Regions from separate parts of the Dietzia sp. MNB45 genome, predicted to be linked through region 1. Evidence: riboswitches for the same ligand, from Rfam matches in the RefSeq annotation. Region 1 holds a riboswitch; the other holds the start of a gene.
What was found. A riboswitch is a leader RNA that binds a small molecule or an ion and turns the genes downstream of it on or off. The one in region 1 is predicted to bind cobalamin.

Region 1 (7,608 bases):
GCTCCATGAGCGGGTCCAGGCCGGACGTGGGCTCGTCCAGCACGAGCAGTTCGGCGTCGGAGGCCAGCGCGGCGATCAGCGACACCTTCTGCCGGTTGCCCTTCGAGTAGTCACGTGTGCGCTTGGTCGGGTCCAACCGGAAACGCTCGATCAGCTCGTCCCGACGGCCCGGGTCCAGTCCCCCGAGCGCCCGGCCGAGCAGGTCGATGCACTGGCCGCCCGTCAGCCGCGGCCACAGGGTCACCTCGCCGGGGACGTAGGCGAGCCGGGCGTGGAGTTCGACCGCGTCGCGCCACGGGTCGCCGCCGAACACCGTCGCCCGCCCGGAGTCGGCGCGCATGAGCCCGAGCAGGATCCGGATGGTGGTGGACTTGCCCGACCCGTTGGGTCCGAGGAACCCGTGGACCTCGCCGCGGCGCACGTCCAGGTCCAGCTCGTTCAGGGCCCGGGCGCGGCCGAAGGTCTTGACCAGGCCCTCGACCCGCACCACGCTCTCGTGTTCTGAACGCATGATCAGCTCCTTCGTCCGATTACCCCGATCATCCCAGGGATCCGCGTCACAATGTGGCCATGCGCTCTCCCATGTCCGGCCACCGTGTCTTTTCCCCGTCGATCCCGGATCGCCTGACCAAGGCCGTCATGACCGCTGCCGGATTCCTGCCCGGCCCGCTACTCCGACTCGTGGGCGGGACCCCGCGACGGATGGACGGCCAGGTCCTCGACCCGCACTTCCAGGCCGGGCTCCGGGTCATCTCGATGACGTCCGAGGGCGAATACGAGGATCTGACCATCGAGAAGGCACGTTCGGCCGTCGAGCGGTCGGCGTTCACCGTCTCGGGGAAGAAGATCGACCTCGACGTCGTCACCGACATCGTCCTCCCTCTCGGCGGCACCGACCCGGACCGGGCCGACCTGCCCGCGCGCCTGTACTCGCCGGTCCACGGTGACGAGACGCTGCCCGCACTGGTGTTCTTCCACGGCGGCGGATGGGTGCTCGGCAGCGTCGACTCGCACGACGCGACCTGCCGCTACATCGCCAAGACGGGCCGGCTCAAGGTGATCAGCGTGGACTACCGGCTGGCACCCGAGTTCCGGTTCCCCACCGCGGTCGACGACGCGATCGCCGCGTTCCGGTACGTCCGCGACCACGCCGACGAACTCGGCGTGGACCCGACGCGCATCGCGGTGGGCGGTGACAGCGCCGGCGGCAACCTGGCTGCGGTGGTCTGCCAGCAGACGCGCGACGCCGGGGAGAAGATGCCGGCCTTCCAACTGCTGTTCGTCCCCGCCACCAACATGTCCGCGCGGACCCGCTCGTACGAGATGTTCGGCGACGGCTTCTTCCTCACCCGAGCCAACATGGACTGGTACGAGGAGACCTACATCCGGTCCGACGAGGACCGGCTCGACCCCCGCGCCTCCCCCCTGCTGGCGGAGGACTTCTCGGGACTGCCGCCCGCCCACGTGGCCACGGGCGGGTTCGACCCGCTGCGCGACGAGGGCGAGGCGTACGCCCGGAAGATGGCCGACGCCGGTGTCCCGGTCTCGCTGCGCCGCCACGAGACGCTGGTCCACCCGTTCGTCAACGCCGTCGGGGCCACCCCGCTCGCGCGCTCGGCGCTGTCCGAGGCGGTGGGCGCGATGCGGATGGGGCTGGCGTACTGACCTCGCCACCCGTGTTACCTTGTGATCGCCAGCGAGACCGATCGGTCGCGGGAATCCGGTGCGAATCCGGAACTGACGCGCAGCGGTGAGGGTGATGGCGGGGCACTATGCCACTGGGCCGCACGGTCTGGGAAGGCGCTCCGTCCAGGTGATCCCGAGTCCGAATACCGGCTGGCCCTCGCGGTGACAACCGCCAGGTCATCACCGGGCTTCGCGTTCCAGGCCCGCGACCTCGGAGCACACCCATGCGTTCGTCCACCCTGGTCGCCCTCGCCGGCGTCACCCTTCTCACCCTGACCTCCTGCACCGCCCACGACCCGGCCGCGATCGCCGGCGCGGGCGCCGATCCGATCGAGAACTGCGGGGAGCAGGTGCGGGTCGAGGCCCCGCCCGAACGGGTGGTCTCGCTCAACCAGAGCTCCACCGAGATCCTGTACGCCCTCGGCCTCGGCGACCGGGTGGTCGGCACCGCCACCTGGACCGACCCGGTCCTGCCCGAGTTCGCCGAGGTGAACAGGTCGGTCCCCCGCCTGGCCGACAACGCGCCGTCGATGGAGGCCGTCCTCGACGTGGAGCCGGACTTCGTCACCGCCTCCTTCGGCAGCACCCTCGGGGAGGGCGGGGTCGCGGCCCGCGAGCAGTTCCACGAGCTCGGCGTGGGCACCTACCTGTCCCCGGCCGACTGCGTGGGCAAGGTCGCCGATTCCGGGGACGGCGTCCGCGAAACGCCCTACACCCCGTCCCTGCTGTATCGCGAGATCGCCGAGCTCGCCCGGATCTTCGACGTGGAGCAGGCCGGTGACGAGCTGGTGGCGGACCTGCAGCGCCGGCTCGACGAGGCCGTCGAGAGCGTCGACGCCCGCGGTGTCTCCGCGATGTACTGGTTCGCCAACTCCGAGTCCCCGTACCTGGCCGGCTGCTGCGGGGCCCCCGGCCTCATCTCGACCACCCTGGGCCTGGAGAACGCCTTCGACGACACCACCCAGGAGTGGCCGCAGATCAGCTGGGAGGTCGTGGCCGAGCGCGACCCGGACGTGATCGTCGTGGGCGACCTGACCCGCAAGAGCCAGACCGCCGAGACCGCGGAGGCCAAGATCGCCTACCTCGAGTCCAACCCCGTCACCCGGGAGATGGCCGCGGTCCGGGAGAAGCGATTCATCGACATCACCGGTGCCGAGATGAACCCGTCGCTGCGCACGATCTACGGGGTGGAGACCGTCGCGGCGGGCCTCACCGAGCTGGGCCTCATCACGCCGGGGGCCGGCGCGCCGGACCCGGCCAACTGACCCGATGACCCTCGCACCCGAGAGGACCACCGCCCCGGTGGTCCCGGCGCCACCGCGCCGGCGGCCGCCCCTGCGGCGACCGTCCGCACTGGTCACCCTGTGGCTCGGTGGCCTGGGGCTGCTGGCGGTGTCGACGGCGCTCGTCATCACCATCGGCCCGTCCGGACTCACCGCCACCGACGTCGTCCAGTCCGCCCTGGCCCGCCTCACCGGTTCCGACTCCGGGCTCACGCGGATCCAGGAGGGGATCATCTGGAACCTGCGGCTTCCGCGCACCCTCATGGCGGCCCTGGCCGGGGCGGGGCTCGCATTGTGCGGCGTCATCCTGCAGTCGCTGCTGCGCAACCCGCTGGCCGACCCGTACATCCTCGGCATCTCCTCGGGCGCCTCCACCGGGGCGGTCCTCGTGGTGGTGCTCGGGGTCGGCGCGGGCGCGGTCGGGCTCACCACGGGGGCGTTCGTCGGAGCGCTCGCCGCGTTCGGCTTCGTCCTGGTCCTGGCCTTCGCGTCCGGCGGGACGCCCGACCGGGTGGTGCTGGCGGGGGTCGCGGCGACCCAGCTGTTCTCCGCGGTGACCTCGTTCGTCGTCTACATCGCCGCCGACGCCGAGCAGACCCGCGGCGTGCTGTTCTGGCTGCTCGGCTCGCTGGCCTCCGTCCGCTGGTCGGACGTGGCGGTGTGCGGCGCCGTGGTCCTGCTCGGGGTGGTGGCGTGCCTGCTGCACACCTCCAGCCTCGACGCGTTCACCTTCGGCCAGGACGCGGCGGCCGCCCTCGGCGTCAACGTGGCCCGCACCCGCCTGGTGCTCATGGTGGTGACCGCGCTCGTCACGGCCGTCATCGTGAGCACCTGCGGGGCGATCGGCTTCGTGGGGCTGGTGCTGCCGCACGCCGCGCGCGCCCTGGTCGGGGGCCGGCACCGGGTCCTCGTCCCGACCGCGGCGCTGATGGGCGCCGTGTTCGTCGTGTGGATCGACGCCGTCTCCCGCACCGTGATCGCGCCCCAGGAGTTGCCGATCGGGGTGGCCACCGCACTCATCGGCGTCCCGGCCTTCGTCGGGCTCCTCCTGCGACGGGGACACGGCCGATGACCGCCGCCCCGTCGACGCTCGAGGCGCGCTGTGTCTCGTGGTCCGTGCGCGGCCGGACCATCCTCGACGACGTCACCGTAGCTCCCGCCCCCGGCACGATGGTCGGGGTGCTGGGGCCGAACGGATCCGGCAAGTCGACGCTCCTGCGCATCCTCACGGGCCTGCTCCGGCCCGACACCGGATCGGTGCACCTCGACGGCACGGACATCCGGTCGATCCCCCGCAAACGCCTGTCCCGGCGCGTGGCCCTGGTGGCGCAGGAGGCGACCACCGACCAGAACCCCACGGTCCGGGAGGTCATCGAACTCGGCCGCATCCCCCATCGCGCGGCCTGGTCGGGTCCGGGTCCCGGGGACGACGGGGTGGTGCGGCGCGCGGCGGCCACGACCGGCCTCGGCGACCGCCTGGACCAGCGGTACGCGACGCTGTCCGGCGGCGAGCGGCAGCGGGTGCAGATCGCGCGGGCCCTGGCCCAGGAGCCCGGTGTGCTGGTCCTCGACGAGCCGACCAACCACCTCGACATCCGCCACCAGCTCGACCTGCTGGCCCTGGTCCGCGCCACGGACACCACGGTGATCGCGGCCCTGCACGATCTCACTCTGGCGGCCACGTTCTGCGACCATCTGATCGTGTTGTCCGGTGGGCGACTCGTGACCGGCGGCGTGCCCCACGAGGTGCTCACCGCCGACCTGATCCGGGAGGTGTACGGAGTGGAGGCCGAGGTGACCCACGACGGGCGGGGGGCGCATGTCCGCTATCTCGCGCGCTGACCCGCGTGCGCGTCGCGGGGGCCGCGCGAGCGCGATGCCTACCCGCGCGGCAGGCATCGCGGCCGGGTTCGCCCTCGACCGCCTCGTCGGCGACCCGGGGCGGTTCCACCCCGTCGCGGGCTTCGGCCGGGTCGCGCTCGCCGTGGAGTCGCGACTCCTGCGACCCGGCCGGACGGCCAACGCCCAGAGAGCGGCGGGCCTGCTGTTCACCGGCGTCCTCGTGGGGGGCACGGCTGCGACGGTGACGGTCGTCCGCCGTCTGGCCGGGAGGAACCTCGCGGCGGCCGTGGTGTGGGACGCGGCCGTGGTGTGGTCGTGCCTGGGCGGGTCCTCGTTGCTCGCGGTCGCGCGGCGGCAGGGTGACCTTCTCGTCCGGGGCGATCACGCGGGTTCCCGGGACCTGTTGCCGTGGTTGTGCGGACGGGATCCGGCCGCGCTCGGCCCGGAGGATCTCGCGCGAGCGGTCGTCGAGTCGGTCGCGGAGAACACCTCCGATGCGGCGGTGGCGACGCTGTTCTGGGCCGCGGTGGCGGGTTCGCCCGGCGCCGCCGTCCACCGCGCGGCCAACACGCTCGACGCGATGGTGGGTCACCGTTCGGAGCGGTACCGCCACTTCGGCACCGCCGCCGCTCGGCTCGACGACGTGCTGGGGTTCCTGCCGGCCCGGGTGGCCGGCGCGCTCGGGGTGGTCTGCGCCCCGACCGTGGGCGGGAGCCCCGCCGGCGCCCTGAGGGCGTGGCTCCGTGACGCACCGGCGCACCCGAGCCCGAACGCCGGGGTCGTCGAAGCCGTGTGCGCGGGCGCGCTCCGGGTCAGGCTCGGCGGGCCCACGCCCTACCCGTACGGGATGGAGGACCGGGCGGTCCTCGGCGACGGCCGGTCGGTCCGGGCCGACGACATCAGCCGCGCGATCCTCCTGCACGACCGCGTCCAGGCGGTCACCGCCGTGCTGGCCGTGCTGGGTGTGGTCGCACGCTCCTGTCGATGAACTCCCGCGTGCGGATCGGCGCGGGAGGGCGTCCATCGACGGCGGCGGCGGGGCCTGATCCGTCGCCGCCCACACCGCTCAGGCGTGGGCCATCATCTGCCCTGCCAGCCCGGCGACCGCCCCGATCACGGTGATCGCGGGCGGCGCGACCTGAGCCTCGGCCGCCTGCCGCGCGATCGTCGCCAGCGTCCCGTGCAGGACGCGCTCGGCCGGGGTGGAGCCGTTCTCGACCAGCACAGCCGGGGTGTCCCCGGGCATCCCCTCGGCCAGGAGTTCGGCGGTGATGGCGGGCAGGGTCGTGACCGCCATGAGCAGCACGAGCGTGGTCCCGGATCGGGCGAGCGCGCCGTAGTCGAGGGTCGAGTGCGGACTGTCGGGCGGGACGTGGCCGGAGATCACCGACACGCCCTGCGAGAGCCCGCGGTGGGTGGCCGGGACGCCGGCGAGGGCCGGAACCGACAGTGCCGAGGTGACGCCCGGGATCACGGTGACGGGCACCCCGGCCGCTGTGCACGCGAGGTGCTCCTCGGCGCCGCGGCCGAACAGGAAGCTGTCGCCGCCCTTGAGTCGGACGACGGTGCGCCCGCGCCGCGCGTGCTCGACGAGGATCCGGTTGATCTCCTCCTGCGGGGTCGCCGGACCGAAGGGCACCTTGCCCACGTCGATCACCTCGATGCCGGGGTCGAGCTCGTCGAGGATCGACACCGGTCCCAGGCGGTCGGTCACCACCACGTCGGCGGTGCGGACGGCGTCGAGGCCGGCCACGGTCATCAGCCCCGGGTCCCCCGGCCCGCCGCCGACCAGCACGACCCGGCCCGCGCAGTCCCGCGCGACCGTGGCGCCGGCGCTGTCCTTCCCGCCGGTCGTCCCGGCCGTCGCCCCGGCGGTGTCCTTCTCAGCCGTCATCGGGCCGTCGTCCCTTCTCCGCGTCGCAGTAGATACACGTCCATCACCCAGCCGTGCTCGTCGCGCAGCCGCTCGCGGTGCGCGCGCAGGTCCGGCAGGACGTCGCCCACGCGGCCCGCGACGAGCGTCTCGCCGGCGTCGCCGAGGTTCCCGCCCCACCAGATGTTCCAGTCGGCCAGGTCATCGAGCGGCAGGTCGCCGTTGAGCATCACCACCACGTTGTCGGCGCCGGCGGCCACGACCTCGCGCAGCCGGCGACCGGTGGTCACGGTGACCGTGCCGCCGATCTCGTGCAGGACCAGACGGTGGCGCGCGGCCAGGACCTGGAGCGCGGAGATCCCGGGCACGACCTCCACCTCCAGGTCCAGCGCACCGCGCTCGGCGATCCGGTCGAGGATCCTCAGCGTGGAGTCGTAGAACGCCGGGTCGCCCCACACGGGGATCGCCACATCGCCGGGCCGGGAGGCCACGACGCGTTCCCAGGCCAGGGAGCGGGCCTCGTGCCAGTCCGTCACCACCCCGCGATACCCGGCGTCGGAGGAGGTCGACGACGACGAGCGGTCCCTCTCCGGATCGGGCACACCCACCAACTCGACGCCCGGCGCGTGGCGGGCGAGCAGCTGCGCGCGGAGATCGACCAACGGGTCGGCCGGGCCTTTGACGGCCGCGAGGGCGTAGTCGCTGGCGCGCAGGGCCCGGGCGGCCTCGACCGTGATCTGGTCGAGCCCGCCCGAGCCGATGCCCACGACCCGCACCCGCCTGCGGCCGGTGGGGAACTCAGTCACCGTGGGACTCCTCGAGATCGCCCTCCACGTCGAGGTAGACCTGCCGCATCCGATCCATGATGTCCGCGTCGGGCTCGGCCCACATCCCGCGGTCGGCGGCCTCGGAGAGCCGCTCGAT
Region 2 (7,608 bases), 1.6 Mb from region 1:
CGACAAGGTCAACACAGCGTTCGTCGACTGCGTCCAGGCCGCGAACGGCTATGTCCGTTCCACCGCGGTGCCGTTCACCAAGTGGGGCCGAGCGGCGCGGGGGCGCCGGCTGCTCGAGGAGTTCCTGCGCCGCCACCTGCCGGCCCGGCGCGCCAACCCGGGAGAGGACCTGTTCTCCGCCCTGTGCCAGGTGGCGGACGCCTCCGACGGGATCGACGACGACGACATCATCAACCAGATGATCTTCCTGCTCATGGCCGCGCACGACACCACCACGAGCACGGTGACGTCGATGGTCTACGAGCTCGGCCGCGACGTCCAGTGGCAGGAGCGGCTCCGTCGACAGTGCCAGGACCTGGGTCCGAACCCCACCATGGCCGAGCTGGAGGAGCTGCCCGATCTGGGGTTGGTGATGAAGGAGTCGCTGCGCCTGCACCCACCGGTGCCGGTGATGGCGCGCAAGACGGTCAAGGACACCGAGATCTTGGGCGTGGAGATCCCGGCCGGACGACTCACCTCGATCATGCCGTTGTACTCGCACCACATGCCCGAGTACTGGACGGACCCGGAGATCTTCGACCCCGAACGCTTCTCCGACGAGCGGCGGGAGGACAAGTCGCACCGCTTCGCGTGGGAGCCGTTCGGCGGCGGGGTGCACAAGTGCCTCGGCATGATCTTCGCCAACCTCGAGTCCAAGCTGGTGCTCAGCGCGCTGCTACGCCATTTCGAGTGGTCGGTCCCGCTGGACTACGTCCCGCCCATGAAGAACGACTCGCTGCCCTACCCCGGGGACGGACTGCCCGTCTCGCTCCGGCCGCTGGCACGCGTCGCCGCGAACTGACCCGCCGCCCGCCCCGGCCTCCGCCGTCCAGAGGATTTCGCCTGTATCGCCCGAGTGGGTCTGAGCGAAATCCTCTGCTCGGCGATGATGCCGCGGCGGCGGGGGGCGGGACGGCCAGCGTGTCGGCCGGCGGGACGGCCAGCGTGGCAGCGGCCAGCGGGACGGCCAGCGTGGCGGCCGGCGTGGCGGCCGGCGGGACGGTTGGCACCGAGCAGCCAGTAGCGCAGAAGCAGGGCCCGGGGGCGGTCATACCGCAATCCCGGGCCCTCCGCTGGCCGACGACGCGTTCCCGCGTTCGACCTTCCGCCTGCCTAGTTCTCCAGGGCGTTGACCACGGTGAGGTCGCCGTCGGAATGCGAGACGCGGATGCGCTTCTTGTCGAGCTTGCCGACCGAGGTCTTGGGGATCTCGTCGACGAACGCGAACTTCTCCGGCACCTGCCACTTGGCCATCCGCTCGGCCAGGTGATCGCGCAACTCCTCGACGCTCGGGTCGGGCACACCGTCCCTGACCACGATCGTGGCCAGCGGCCGCTCGTCCCACTTGGGATCCGGGATGCCGATTACCGCGGCCTCGGCGACGGACGGGTGCTCGAGCAGGTAGTTCTCGACCTCGACCGAGGAGATCCACTCGCCACCGGACTTGATGATGTCCTTGGCGCGGTCGGTGAGCTGGAGGAAGCCCTCCGGCTTGATGTAGCCCACGTCGCCGGTGCGCAGCCAGCCGTCGTCGAACTGATCCGAGTCGTCCACCTTGTAGTAGCTCCCGGTGATCCACGGTCCACGGACCTGCAGCTCGCCGACGGACTCCCCGTCCCAGGGCAGCTCCGTGCCGGCATCGTCAACGATCCGGGCCTCGACGCCGGCGAGCAGCCGCCCCTGGGTGAGACGCAGCTTGAACTGCTCGTCCTCCGGCAGGGACGCCTTCGGCCGGGACAGCGTGCCGATGGGCGAGGTCTCGGTCATGCCCCACGCATGGGTGATATTGATCCCGTACTTGTCCCGGAACTTGCGGATCAGTTCCGCCGGGCAGGAGCTGCCGCCCACGACGACGGAGCGGAAGCTCGACATGTCGATGGGATGGTCGACCGAGTACGCGTCGACCGCCATCCAGATGGTGGGCACGGCGGCCGCGAGGGTCGGGCGCTCACTGGCGATCATCGCCGCGAGCGGCTCCGGCTGCAGGAAACGCTCCGGCATGAGCAACGACGCCCCCACCATGAACGCGGCGTACGGCAGGCCCCACGACATGGCGTGGAACATCGGCACGATCGCCAGCACGTTGTCGTCGACCGAGATATCCATGCCGTCCGACATGCACACCTGCATCGAGTGCAGGTAAATCGAGCGATGCGAGTAGACGACGCCCTTCGGGTCGCCCGTGGTGCCCGAGGTGTAACACATCGCGGCGCCGTCGTTCTCGTCCACCTCCGGCCACTCGAACTCCGTGGGCTGCGCGGCGAGAAGCTCCTCGTAGTCATGCACCCGGATCCCCTCGGGGGCCTCCAGGTTCGCGGCGCCCCCACCGGTGACGAGGACGTGCTCGACCGTTGAGAACCGCGGCAGCAACGGCTGCAGCAGCGGGATCAGGGTCGGGTCGACGATGATGACCTTGTCCTCGGCGTGATTGGCCACGAACTCGAGCTGATCCGGGAACAGGCGGATGTTCAGGGGGTGCAGCACCGCGCCCATCGACGGGATCGCCAGGTACGCCTCCATATGCTCGGAATTGTTCCACTGGAACGTCGCGACCCGCTGGTCACCGTCAACCCCGAGGGAGCGCAGCGCATGGGCCAACTGAGCGGCGCGCTTGCCCAAGTCCCCGAAGGAGATCTTCCGTGGGCCCTGATCGGTCCAGGTGGTGATGACCGCATCGGAGTGGACGGTCGAGCCGAACTGCAGGATCGTGCTGATTTTCAGCTGCTCCGGCATCATCGTGCTGCGCATGGGGGCTCCTTGATCGAGGGGTGGCGTCTGTCACTCTGGGGACGAGACTACCTGCCGTCCACGACCTCCCCAGCCGATGTGCGACTACCCGTCGAGGTCGTCGAAGACGGCCTGGACGGTCCTCATCGCCGAGAGGGCCGCCGGCGCACCGCAGTACCCCGACGCGTGGATGACCGCCTCGGTGATCTCCTCGCGGGTCAACCCGTTGGTCAGCCCGCCGCGCACGTGCCCCGCCAGCTCGGCGTCCGCACGCAGTGCCACGAGCATCCCGATGTTGAGCAGGCTGCGGTCCCGGCGGCCCAGCCCGGGCCGGTTCCAGATGTTGCCCCACACGTTCTCGGTGACCACGTGCTGGATCGCCTCCGACGCCGTCCCGGCAGCCCGGTCCATGGCCCGGTCGACGAAGGCGTCGCTCATCACGTCGCGCCTGGTCGCGAAACCCTGCTCGCGCAGATCCGCGGCCGAAGGCCCCTCGCCTGCAGAACTCGTCGTCGTCATCTCCACGGTCCTCTCCCACTGCCGACAGATCTTGTGTCCATCCTCCTCGGACGAACGCCACCGCCTCCGCGCGCCCTCGGCCCACCTCGGACAGGGGCGGCGCCGGAGGCACGCAGATGGGCGGACGCGGCGGCGGGTGGGATACCCTCGACGGGTCCGGCCACCAGCGTCGGACCCCGCGGCAACTCGGCGGAAGTCGGTGCGAATCCGACGCTGTCCCGCAACTGTGATCCCGTCTCAGGACGGGCGAGCCAGGTCGGCCGGTTCCGCGGCAGCCGTACGTACTGACCTCGGACGAAGGACGGTCGCGTGCAGCGGCCCAGGCCGCGGCCCGAGCTGTTTTCGTCCTCCGAATCACGGAGGATGCCATGCACCATCCACGAGCCCGCCGGGCCCGAGCCCGCTCACTGCTGCTCGCCCCCCTGGCCGCCCTGGCGCTGGTCGCCACCGCGTGCAGCGGCACCGGCGGCGACGAGCCGGCCCCGGCCGACCAGACCTCCGCCGCGGCCGACGAGCCGCAGGCGATCGTCTCGCTGGCCCCCACCACCACCGAGATGCTCTACGCCGTCGGCGCCGGGGACAGCGTCGTGGCGGTCGACGAGCGGTCCGACTTCCCCACCGACGCCCCGGTCACCGACCTGTCCGGGTACACGCCCAACCTCGAGGCGATCCTGGCGTACGCGCCGGACCTCGTCGTGCTCACCGACGACACCGGGGACATCGTGGCCGGCCTCGAACGCTCCGGCGTCGAGGTGCTGCAGCTGCCCGCCGCGCAGACCCTCGACGACACCTACACCCAGCTCGAGCAGGTCGGGGCGGCCACCGGGCACATCGGCGAGGCCGCCGAACTCGTGTCGCGGATGCGTGGCGAGATCGACGAGATCGTCGCCTCGGTGCCGGAGCGCGAGACGCCGCTGACGTACTTCCACGAGCTCGACGACACCTACTACACCGTCACCGACGACACCTACGTCGGCGAGATCTACTCCCTGCTGGGCCTGACCTCGATCGCCACCGGCGACGATCCCTACCCGCAGCTGTCCGAGGAACTCATCCTCGAGGCCGACCCGGACCTGGTGTTTCTCGCCGACGGCCAGTGCTGCGGTGTCACCCCGGAAGTCGTGGCCGAGCGGCCGGGCTGGGACGGACTCACCGCCGTGCGCGAGGGGCGCGTCCACGTGGTCGACGAGGACCTGTCCAGCCGGTGGGGCCCGCGGGTGGTCGACTTCATGCGCGAGGTCGCCGCGATCGTCACCGCGGTGCCCGAGGCCGCGCCGGAGACCGCGGGGAGCCCCGCGAACCAGCCCGCCTCGTGACCCGCCCGTCGCCCCGCCACGCCCTCGTGCTGGGCGGGGCGACGCTGTTGCTGGCCGCGGCGGTCCTGCTCGGCACCCTCATCGGCCCGGCCGGCCTCACCCCGGGCGGCGTGGTGCTCGAGCTGGTGGGCCGGCTGCCGCTGGTCGACATCGACTCCGGGTTCACCGAGCGACAGCAGGTCATCCTCTGGGAGATCCGCATCCCCCGCGTGGTGCTGGGCGCGATCGTCGGCGCGATGCTCGCGATCGCCGGGGCCACCTACCAGGGCGTGTTCCGCAACCCGCTCGCCGACCCGTACCTGCTGGGGGTGTCCAGCGGGGCGGGGCTGGGCGCCACCCTGGCGATCGTCGCGGGCGGCGCGATGGGCTCGGCGATGGTGCCGCCCGCCGCGTTCGCCGGCGGCATGATCGCGGTGCTGGCCACCTACACGCTGGGCCGCAGTGTCGGCGGCGGACGCAGCGAGGTGGTCATCATCCTCGCCGGCGTCGCCGTGGCGGCGTTCGCCAGCGCCATCCAGACGTTCTTCATGCAGCGCCACGACGAGACCCTGCGGCAGGTGTACTCGTGGATGCTCGGCCGCCTCACGACCAGCGGCTGGACCGACGTGCAGACCGTGCTGCCGTACGTGCTCGTGGCGGTGGCCGTGATCGCCCTGTTCCGGCGCACCCTCGACGTGATGGCGGTCGGGGACGCCGAGGCCGCGACGCTCGGGATCGCCCCGGCGCGGGTGCGCCTGGTCCTCGTCAGCGTGGCCACCCTCGGCACGGCGGCGGTGGTGTCCGTGTCGGGCCTGATCGGGTTCGTGGGCATCGTCATCCCGCACGCCGTGCGGATGCTCATCGGGCCCGGGCACCGGCTGCTGCTGCCGGTGTCGCTGCTGGTAGGCGCGGCGTTCCTCATCCTGGCCGACGTGGTCGCCCGCACCGCGATGAGCCCGGCCGAGCTGCCCATCGGCGTGGTCACCGCCGCGATCGGCGCCCCGTTCTTCCTCATCGTCCTGCGCCGCAGCCGGGGGAACATATGACCGCCACACCACCCGCGTCACCCGCGCCGGTCGCCCTGGCCTGCCGCGACCTGCACGTCACCCGGGACCGCACGGCCATCCTCCACGGCGTCGACCTCGCCGTGGACGCCGGCTCGTGGGTGTCCCTGGTGGGCCCCAACGGCTCGGGTAAGACGACCCTGCTGTTCGCGCTCGCCGGGCTCATCCCCGCCGACGGCCACATCGAGGTCGACGGGCTGACCCCGCGCCGCGCGGGTCGCCGCAGGGTGGCACGGACCGTGGCGATGATGCCGCAGCGCCCGGTCGTCCCCGAGGGGGTCACGGCGCGCGAACTCATCGGGCTCGGCCGCACCCCGCACATCGGCCGGTTCGGCACCGAGAGCGCCGACGACCACGAGGTCGTCGACCGCGTCATCGACCGCCTGGACCTGCACGACCTGGCCTCGCGCACCGCCACGACGCTGTCCGGCGGTGAGCTGCAGCGGGTGGTGTTGGGCCGCTCGCTGGCCCAGGAACCGCGGGTACTGCTGCTCGACGAGCCCACCAGCGCGCTGGACATCGGCCACCAGCAGCAGGTGCTCGACCTGGTGGACTCCATGCGCCGCGAGACCGGCCTGACCGTCGTGGCGGCGATGCACGACCTCACCTCGGCCGCCCACTACGGGCAGCGGCTGGTGCTGCTCGACCGGGGCCGCGTGGTGGCCGACGGCCGGCCCGAGGAGGTCCTCACCGTCGAGCGGGTGGCGCAGGTCTACGACGCGCGGGTGGAGGTCCTCGACCGCCGCGACGGCCGCGCCGTGTTGCCGCTGCGCGAGGCGGGGCCGGACCCCGCGCCCGGGTCGGCGCCGGGGGCGGCGCCCGGGTCGGCGCCGGGGACGGGCGCCTGATGGAGGTCGTCCTGCTGGGGACCGGCGCCGCGGACGGCTGGCCCAACCCGTTCTGTCGGTGCCCGTCGTGCGAGGAGGCACGCCGGCTCGGCGTGGTGCGCGGCCAGACCTCCGCGCTTGTCGACGACGAGCTGCTGATCGACTGCGGACCGGAGGCACCCGGCTCGGCCGTGCGGCTCGGACGGTCTCTGGCGGGGGTGCGACATCTGCTCGTCACGCACGCCCACGCCGACCATCTCGGACCCCAGGTCCTGCTCTTCCGCTCGTGGGTCCCCGACGCCGGCGAACTGGAGGTGGTCGGCCCCGCGGACGCGCTCGACGCGTGTCGGCCCTGGGTGGGCCCCGACGACCCGGTGCGCTTCGTCCCCGTCGCCGCCGGGGACCGGCTCAGGGTCGGCGAATACGAGGTGCGCGTGCTGCCCGCCCGGCACCGCGTGTTCCGCGACGGCGACGCGGTGCTCTACGACGTGACAGGGCCCGGCGGCGCCCGCCTGCTGTGGGCGAGCGACACCGGGCCGTGGGACGACGAGTGGTTCACCGCGGTGCGCGGCGCCCGCTACGACGCGGTCTTCCTCGAGGAGACGCTGGGCGACCGCGAGGAGATCTCCCCCGCCCACCTGGGCCTGAACCGGTTCGGGGCGATGCTCCGGCGACTCCGCGACGTCAGGGCGGTCGACGAGCGGACCGACGTGGTGGCCGTGCACCTGGGCCACCACAACCCGCCGCCCGACGAGCTGGCCCCGCGCCTGCGGGAGCACGGCGCGCGGGCCGGCGTCGACGGCGAGGTCGTCCGCTGCGGGGAGGCTCCCCGGCTGTACTGACCCGGTCGCGCCAGCCCGGTCGCGCTGTTCGGTCGTGCTGTTCGGTCGCGCTGTTCGGTCGTGCTGCTCAGTCGCGCTCGAGGAACCTCGCGGCGCCGTGCTGGAGGAGATCGAACGCGTCGTCCAGGTAGGACTCGGCGGAGTCGGCGGGCCCGGCCCCACCCGGTCGGTGCCTGAGCACCGACGCCCCGGCGGCGAGGCTCAGGTCGACCATGACGCGTACCCGGAACCGGTTGAGCTGCGGTGCGCGGCGGCCGACCGCCTCGTAGAGCGGATCCAGGATGTTCTCGGCGAT

Region 2: it holds a riboswitch for cobalamin, as region 1 does, so the genes downstream of both, AB5G72_RS16855 (ABC transporter substrate-binding protein) here and AB5G72_RS06605 (ABC transporter substrate-binding protein) in region 1, are expected to answer to the same signal.

The regions. Positions count from the first base shown of each region.
Region 1 covers NZ_CP163397.1:1,347,605-1,355,212, reverse strand. The annotation lists gene AB5G72_RS06615 (ABC transporter ATP-binding protein) at 1-511, opposite strand, end outside; gene AB5G72_RS06610 (alpha/beta hydrolase) at 571-1,665, shown strand; cobalamin riboswitch at 1,678-1,855, shown strand; gene AB5G72_RS06605 (ABC transporter substrate-binding protein) at 1,911-2,951, shown strand; gene AB5G72_RS06600 (FecCD family ABC transporter permease) at 2,956-4,041, shown strand; gene AB5G72_RS06595 (ABC transporter ATP-binding protein) at 4,038-4,811, shown strand; gene AB5G72_RS06590 (cobalamin biosynthesis protein) at 4,846-5,799, shown strand; gene cobA (uroporphyrinogen-III C-methyltransferase) at 5,878-6,705, opposite strand; gene cobF (precorrin-6A synthase (deacetylating)) at 6,702-7,490, opposite strand; gene cobN (cobaltochelatase subunit CobN) at 7,483-7,608, opposite strand, start outside.
Region 2 covers NZ_CP163397.1:3,506,284-3,513,891, forward strand. The annotation lists gene AB5G72_RS16840 (cytochrome P450) at 1-841, shown strand, start outside; gene AB5G72_RS16845 (long-chain fatty acid--CoA ligase) at 1,153-2,787, opposite strand; gene AB5G72_RS16850 (carboxymuconolactone decarboxylase family protein) at 2,872-3,285, opposite strand; cobalamin riboswitch at 3,426-3,564, shown strand; gene AB5G72_RS16855 (ABC transporter substrate-binding protein) at 3,654-4,601, shown strand; gene AB5G72_RS16860 (FecCD family ABC transporter permease) at 4,598-5,626, shown strand; gene AB5G72_RS16865 (ABC transporter ATP-binding protein) at 5,623-6,492, shown strand; gene AB5G72_RS16870 (MBL fold metallo-hydrolase) at 6,492-7,313, shown strand; gene AB5G72_RS16875 (TetR/AcrR family transcriptional regulator) at 7,381-7,608, opposite strand, start outside.